2 regions of the Halomonas terrestris genome follow, and region 1 is predicted to be linked to the other one. Evidence: riboswitches for the same ligand, from Rfam matches in the RefSeq annotation. Region 1 holds a riboswitch; the other holds the start of a gene.
The links. Region 1 has a riboswitch for thiamine pyrophosphate ahead of ACOMD9_RS05060 (sodium:solute symporter family transporter). Riboswitches for the same ligand answer to the same signal wherever they lie in the genome.
Positions count from the first base shown of each region.

Region 2: linked by a shared signal. The riboswitch ahead of tenA (thiaminase II) and the one ahead of ACOMD9_RS05060 (sodium:solute symporter family transporter) in region 1 are both predicted to bind thiamine pyrophosphate.

Region 1 covers NZ_JBMHFZ010000003.1:203,409-207,027, reverse strand. The annotation lists gene ACOMD9_RS05070 (helix-turn-helix domain-containing protein) at 1-109, shown strand, start outside; gene ACOMD9_RS05065 (TenA family protein) at 172-867, opposite strand; gene ACOMD9_RS05060 (sodium:solute symporter family transporter) at 864-2,270, opposite strand; TPP riboswitch at 2,260-2,379, opposite strand; gene ACOMD9_RS05055 (hypothetical protein) at 2,457-3,173, shown strand; gene ACOMD9_RS05050 (HNH endonuclease) at 3,170-3,619, opposite strand, start outside.
Region 2 covers NZ_JBMHFZ010000004.1:108,513-112,131, forward strand. The annotation lists gene ACOMD9_RS06020 (CDP-alcohol phosphatidyltransferase family protein) at 1-687, shown strand, start outside; gene ACOMD9_RS06025 (YceI family protein) at 741-1,352, shown strand; TPP riboswitch at 1,408-1,531, shown strand; gene tenA (thiaminase II) at 1,621-2,289, shown strand; gene thiC (phosphomethylpyrimidine synthase ThiC) at 2,331-3,619, shown strand, end outside.

The DNA of each region.
Region 1 (3,619 bases):
CCAGTCGGTGATCTCGGAGATCCTGAACGGCAAGCGACGGCTGAACGTGCGCCAGATCAAGGCCCTGACCCGGCGCTTCGGGCTGCCCGCCGACCTCTTTCTCGACTGAGGGGGCCTCCCTCCTCCCACCGAAAGCAACGCAAGCATGGCGAAGCTACCCGCCCGGCCCGCTCAGCGCGGCATCACGGCATCGTGGAAGGCGCGCTCCTTCGCCACCGTCTCGCGGAAGCACTCGGCCATGCGGGCGAAGGCGCCCTCATCGAGCGTCTCCGCCTCCTCGTCCAGGCGGCGGCGCAGCCAGGCCACGAAGTCCTGGAAGGCGGGGTTGTCGTGCAGGTCGATCCACTCCCCCACCAGCGGGTGCAGCCCCTCGGCGCGGGTCACCCGCAACGCCCACTCCAGGTAGACCCACTCGGTGACCACCAGCGCCGCGAGGATCTCGGCATAGCCGCCGCCCTGGCCGGTGTCGCGCAGCAGCGCCTGGAAGGCCCGGGTCTCGGGCAGGTAGTCCGGCGCCTCGCGCCGGGCGGCCGGCACCGCGAAGGCCTCGAAGGTGCGCTGGAAGGTACTGTTCTCGTCGCTGGTCAGCATGCCCATGAACTGCCCCAGCACCACCCGGTCCGCCATGCTCGGCGCATGGCCGATGGCGTGGCCGATCAGCGCGGTGAAGGGGTCGACGAAGCCGTAGTCCTGCACCATGTAGGCGGCGAAGTCGTCACCGGAGAGCCGCCCCTCGGCCATCGCGTCGAACAGCGGATGGTTCACGGTGGCCGACCAGTCCGGCTCGCTGATCTCGCGCAGCCAGTCGGTGAGGCGCGGTGCCTCCTGTGCCGCGGCCCAGGCCTTCCAGTCTGCGCGGGTGGTCATCGGGCATCTCCTTCGAATGACGGTTGGAACCTCGCGCCCGGCCGGCGCCAGGCGATCAGCAGGCTCACCAGGGTGGACGCGAGCAGCGCGCCCAGGAAGGGCGCCAGGGTCGGGATGCTGTCCGGGAAGGTGGCGGCCAGCACGCCGGCGGAGAGGCTCCCCAGGGTGACCCAGCCCGGCAGCACCGCCCCGAGCAGGCCCGCCACGCCGCCGGCCACCGCAGCGAGCGGCGACATCCGCCGCCACAGGCCCAGCAGCACCGGCACCACGATGGCCGCGCACAGCAGGTCGGCGATCAGGAACAGGCGCAGCACCGAGAAGCCCTGCAGGGCCACCCACACCACCGGCACCATCAGCGCCACCGTGACCAGGCGCGCCGCCCGCACCGAGAGCCCCCGCTTTCCGGAACTGGCCACCGCCATGGAGGCGATGGCGTTCTGCAGGGTATCCACGCTGGAGGCCACCAGGGTGACCGCCAGCACCAGGGCCGGCAGGCCCAGCCAGGCCGGCGCGGCGGAGAGCAGCGCGAAGAAGGGAATCGGCGGCTCGCCCAGGGGCAGGGCATGCATCGCCGCCAGGATCCCCAGCCCGCCGATGGCCATCACCACCAGCAGGCTGCTGGTGGCACCCAGCAGCGCCCCGCGACCCAGCGCGCGGTCGTCCTCGGCCGCCCAGATACGCTGCCAGTAACCCTGATGGAAGAGGTTGGCGGCGGTGACCGCGATCACCAGGGTCAGCGCCACGGAGAGTGCGCTGCTGGCGGGAACCGAGGGCATCACCGCCCCGGCCGGCATGGGCGGCAGCCACCACCAGGCCATGCCGCCGACCAGCACCAGCAGGGCCAGCAGCAGCCACGCCTGCCAGCGGTCGGTGGCGAGGCTCGCCCGCAGTCCGCCCAGGGTGGTGTAGACCAGGGTGGCCACCGCCACGCCGAGGATCACCAGCGCCGGGGGCACGTCGGAGAGCAGCGCGGCGATGGCGCCGATGGCGGTGAGCTCGGCGGCCAGGAAGATCGCCATGTAGGCCACCGAGACGAAGGAGACCCAGCGCCGCACCCCGGCGCCGTAGCAGGCCTCGGCGAACTCGCCGATGCTGCGCCCTTCCGGCAGGTGGCGGCGAATCGCCGGGCCGTAGAGCCCCAGCACGAGGAACGGCAGCGACGAACCGATGGCATAGCCGGCCAGCGCCACCGGCCCCACGAAGGCGCCGATCTCCGGCGGCGCGAAGAGGATCCAGGCCCCCATGCTGGAGGCCAGGAACGACAGGCCGATGGCCTGGGCGCCCTGGGAGTTGCGGGCGGTGACGTAGTCATCGAGCAGGCCATCGGCCCGGCGGGCCCTCAGGCCCAGGAAGGCAAAGCACAGCAGCGCCGCGCCGAGCACGGCAGACGTCAGGTAGGGCATGTCGCTCTTCCTCCGCCGGTGTGAACCGGATCAGGTTCCAGGGTCAGCACCATGTGCTCTCTCAGCCCCGGCCGATTCGCGCGGCAACGGGACTCCCCTGGCGACAGTGAATGGTTTGTGATGATCGAGACTCAAGTTCTGGGCACACTGGCCGAGATAACCTTCGATCGCCCCTGATGATATCGCATGCACACCGATCGAACGACCACCAGCGCCGGACACCTGCCCATGCCGTTCAACGAAGCCAAGGAACACGCCCCGGGTCGCCTGCACGCGATCTTCGCCGACCCCTACACCGCCTTCGACAACCTGGTGACGGAGCGACTGCTCCACCTGCGAGTGGCCGTGGCGGCCCTGGTGGGCGCACCCCTGGCCGAGGGAACGCTGATGCTGCGGGTGATCCACGGCTGGGAGAACGGCGGCTTCGAACCCGCGGACCTCAAGCACAGCGAGCATCGGCTGGACTCGCTGGCGGATCTGCGCCGTGTCGCCGAGGCCTACCGCCACGCCTTCGAACACCAGCAGCCCCTGCCTCGCGACGACGCCTCGCTGCTCGCCGAACCGCTGGCCCGGGCCATCGCCGCCGCCGAGACCGACGGCCAGGTGCTGGACGAAGCGACCCGCACCATCCCCGCCCGCTGGCCCGCCTTCACCCAGGGCCTGACCCTCTACACCTTCTTCAAGGTCTACCACCGCCTCACCTACGGCGAGGATGACCCCTACCGCGCCATCCACTGCCAGACGCCACAGGGCCCCCGCGAGATCCACGAGTTCCACCTGGAGGAGGGCGAGTTCGCCGTCGTCGTCCCCGACGAGGGCGAGAGCGGCGACAGCGTGCTGGTGCTGCACGAGAGTCAGCTGATGCCGGTGCTGCAGTTGCTGGAGGAGAGCCGCGTCAGTTAGCGCCGGAAGCACTCTCGATAATGCCAGTCGAGATAGTCGCGGTTGGGAAACGCCGAAGCCGTCAGGTTCAATGGCTGCCCATCGATATCACTGAGCTGCCCTTTGAGATGCCCACTAAACCCTTCTTCAATCAACTCTGGGGAAATTCGAATACGTCCCTGCCTATCAATGGCCAATAACCCCTTGTCGAAGGCACGGTCATGCAGCGCATTGAGGCACAGCCCATTGGCTGGGTCGAGACGGGACTCGGGACGTGACTGCCAGGGCACAATATGGCTGGCAATCAGCAGGTCCTCGTGTCGAAGCCCCGTAATTACGCAACGGGTGTCGTAGCGAATCATGACTGCTTTGCGGAATAGAGACTGCCCCACACGCCGCTTCTGCAAGCCCACTGCATCCTGGCCGGTGTAATCGGTTTCTTTGCCGTCGTGCTCAACATCTTCACC
Region 2 (3,619 bases), on a different contig from region 1:
CTCGCGCTGGAACTGGCCGCCGGGTTCGCCGGCCTGCTGGCGGCAGGCATCATGCTGTGGCACTGGCTCGACGCCGCCCCGGCACTGCCCCTGGTGGCCATGGCGACCTACCTGATCATGGCCGGGCTGGTCATGGGTCGGGTGCCGAACCATTGGCAGCGGCTGGGCTGGGCCAATCGGGTCACCCTGGCCAGGGGCGGGCTGGTGGCGCTGCTGGCCGGTGCCGTGGCCGACCCTGTGCTGCTGGCGGCCCAGGGTGGCCTCTTCGCCGGCCTGGCACTGGTCGCCCTGCTGCTCGACGGCCTGGACGGCTGGGTGGCCCGTCACAGCGGCACCACCAGCCGTTTCGGCGCTCGCTTCGACATGGAGATGGATGCCTGCTTCATCCTGGTGCTGTGCCTGGCGCTGCTGGCACTCGGCAAGGTGGGCCCCTGGATACTGGCCATCGGCACCCTGCGCTACGCCTTCATGCTGGCCGGCCGGCAGCTGCGCTGGCTCGCGGCCCCCTTGCCCGAGAGCCGTCGGCGCAAGATCGTCTGTGTCTGGCAGGTGGCGGCGTTGCTGCTCGGCCTGCTGCCTGCCATCGGGGCCACGCCTGCCGCCTGGCTGGCGGCCACGGCCCTGGCAGGGCTCGTCTGGTCGTTCGCCACCGACATCCATTGGCTGTATCGCCACGCCAGGCCCTGAAACCCGACACGGTTGCCCGGTCGGCAACCCTGCATGTCCGCGGAGGATTCCCCATGGCCATTCGACACCCTTACCATCGACTTTCCGCCCTCGCGGCGACAGCCGGTGTGGTGGCGGGACTCGCCACCCTGCCCGTCGCCGCCGAACCCCACACCTACGAGATCGACCCGGAGCACTTCTCCATCGGCTTCTTGACCGAGCATGTCGGCTATGCCGACCTGCTCGGCATGTTCCTCGAAGGCAGCGGTGAGTTCGTCTATGACGACGAGACCCGTGAGCTGCACTCGGCCCGGGTGGAGATCAGCGCCGACAGCGTCTTTTCCAACCACGAGGAGCGCGACAACCACCTGCGCAGCAACGATTTCCTCGATGCCGGCCGCTACCCCACCATCGTCTTCGAGGCCACCGGCTTCGAGGCCCACAGCGACAGCGAGGGCACCCTCGAGGGCGAACTGACCCTGCTCGGCGAGACGCGCCCCGTGACACTGGATGTCACCCTCAACAAGGCCGAGGTCTACCCCTTCGGGCATGAGCAGTACACCCTGGGGCTCTCGGCACGCACCACCATCGCCCGCAGCGACTGGGGCATGACCTACGGGGTCGACAACGGCATGGTCGGCGACGAGGTGACGCTGATCTTCGAACTGGAGGCACTCCGGCAATGAGCGATCCTGGCAACAGACGGGCTGGCAAGTCGCCGCCAGCCTGCTAGACTGGCTCCGACGCTTGACGGGGTGCCGGTGGAACCGGCTGAGATCGCCATACGACAGATGCTGTCGTCACGGCGGGGCCCGTTGAACCTGATCCGGCTCGTACCGGCGTAGGAATCAAGCGGCGGCCAGATCACTGGCGGCGCCAGATACATGCCCGCCCCCATCGGCCCCTCCCCCCTTCGCCCACGCTCCGGATCGACACACCGCTACCGGAGGCATGATGGGCTACCGCTTCAGCGACCTCACCGCCGCCTGCCAGGACGACTGGCGCGCCTACATCGAGCACGACTTCGTGCGCGGCCTGGCCGAGGGCGCCCTCGAGGAAGGCGCCTTCCGCCACTACCTGCAGCAGGACTACCTCTTCCTGATCCACTTCGCCCGCGCCTACGCCCTGGCCGCCTACAAGAGCCGCACCCTGGACGACCTGCGCCAGGCCCATGAGGGGCTCAAGGCGATCGTCGACGTGGAGCTGGGCCTGCACGTGGGCTACTGCCGGGAATGGGGCATCGCCGAGGAGGAGCTCGCCGCCCAGCCCGAGGCCCGGGCCACCATGGCCTACACCCGTTACGTGCTGGATACCGGCAACCGCGGCGACCTGCTCGACCTGCACGTGGCCCTGGCCCCCTGCCTGGTGGGCTACGGCGAGATCGCCGACTGGATCAATGCCCGGCCCTTCACCGTGCGCGGCGACGCCAATCCCTATGACGCCTGGATCGCCATGTACGAGAGCGACGAATTCCAGACCGCCCGCCGTGCCGAGGAGGCCTGGCTCGACGCCCGCCTGGCCGACGTCACCCCGGCGCGTTTCGCCGAGCTCTGCACGGTGTTTCGCGACGCCACCCGGCTGGAGATCGACTTCTGGCAGATGGGGCTGGACCGCAGCCTCTGATGCCCCCCCTGAGCGACAACAACACGTCAAGGACAATCCCCATGAGCAAGACCGCCCACTTCCTCGCCGAGACCGCCCGGGTCGACGCGGCCGCCGTCCAGCCGCTGCCCGGCTCGCGCAAGGTCCATGTCGAGGGCTCGCGCCCGGATATCCGCGTGCCCTTCCGCGAGATCTCCCTGTCGCCGACGAAGACCTCCGGCGCCGACGAGGAGAACCCGCCGCTGCTGGTCTACGACACCTCCGGCCCCTACACCGACCCGGCGGCCGAGATCGACCTGCGAAAGGGACTGCCCGAGCTGCGCCGCGCCTGGATCGAGGCGCGCGACGACACCGAGTTCCTCGACGGCCCCACCAGCGAGTACGGCCAGCGCCGCGCCAACGACCCGACCCTGGCCCCACTGCGCTTCGACCTGACCCGTACGCCAAGGCGCGCCAGGGAGGGCAGGAACGTCACCCAGCTGCACTACGCCCGCCAGGGCATCATCACCCCGGAGATGGAATTTATCGCCATTCGGGAGAATCAACGCAGGCAAGCCCTGGGCACGGCGGAAGTCGAGCGTATCCTCGGCCACCAGCACCCGGGCCAGGGCTTCGGCGCCCGCCTGCCGGAGGAGATCACCCCCGAGTTCGTGCGCGCCGAGGTCGCCGCCGGCCGGGCCATCATCCCCTGCAATATCAACCACCCGGAGTCGGAGCCGATGATCATCGGCCGCAACTTCCTGGTGAAGATCAACGGCAACCTGGGCAACTCCGCGGTCACCTCCTCCATCGAGGAGGAGGTCGACAAGATGACCTGGGGCATCCGCTGGGGCGCCGACACCATCATGGATCTCTCCACCGGGCAGAACATCCACGAGACCCGCGAGTGGATCATCCGCAACGCCCCGGTGCCCATCGGCACGGTGCCGATCTACCAGGCCCTGGAGAAGGTCAAGGGCGTGGCCGAGGACCTCACCTGGGAGGTGTTCCGCGACACCCTGATCGAGCAGGCCGAGCAGGGCGTGGACTACTTCACCATCCACGCCGGGGTGCTGCTGCGCTATGTGCCGCTCACCGCCAGGCGGGTCACCGGCATCGTCTCCCGGGGCGGCTCCATCATGGCCAAGTGGTGCCTCTACCATCACCGGGAGAGCTTCCTCTACGAGCACTTCGAGGAGATCTGCGAGATCTGCAAGCGCTACGACGTGGCGTTCTCCCTGGGCGACGGCCTGCGCCCCGGCTCGGTGGCCGACGCCAACGACGAGGCCCAGATGGCCGAGCTCAAGACCCTGGGCGAGCTGACCCATATCGCCTGGAAGCACGACGTCCAGGTGATGATCGAGGGCCCCGG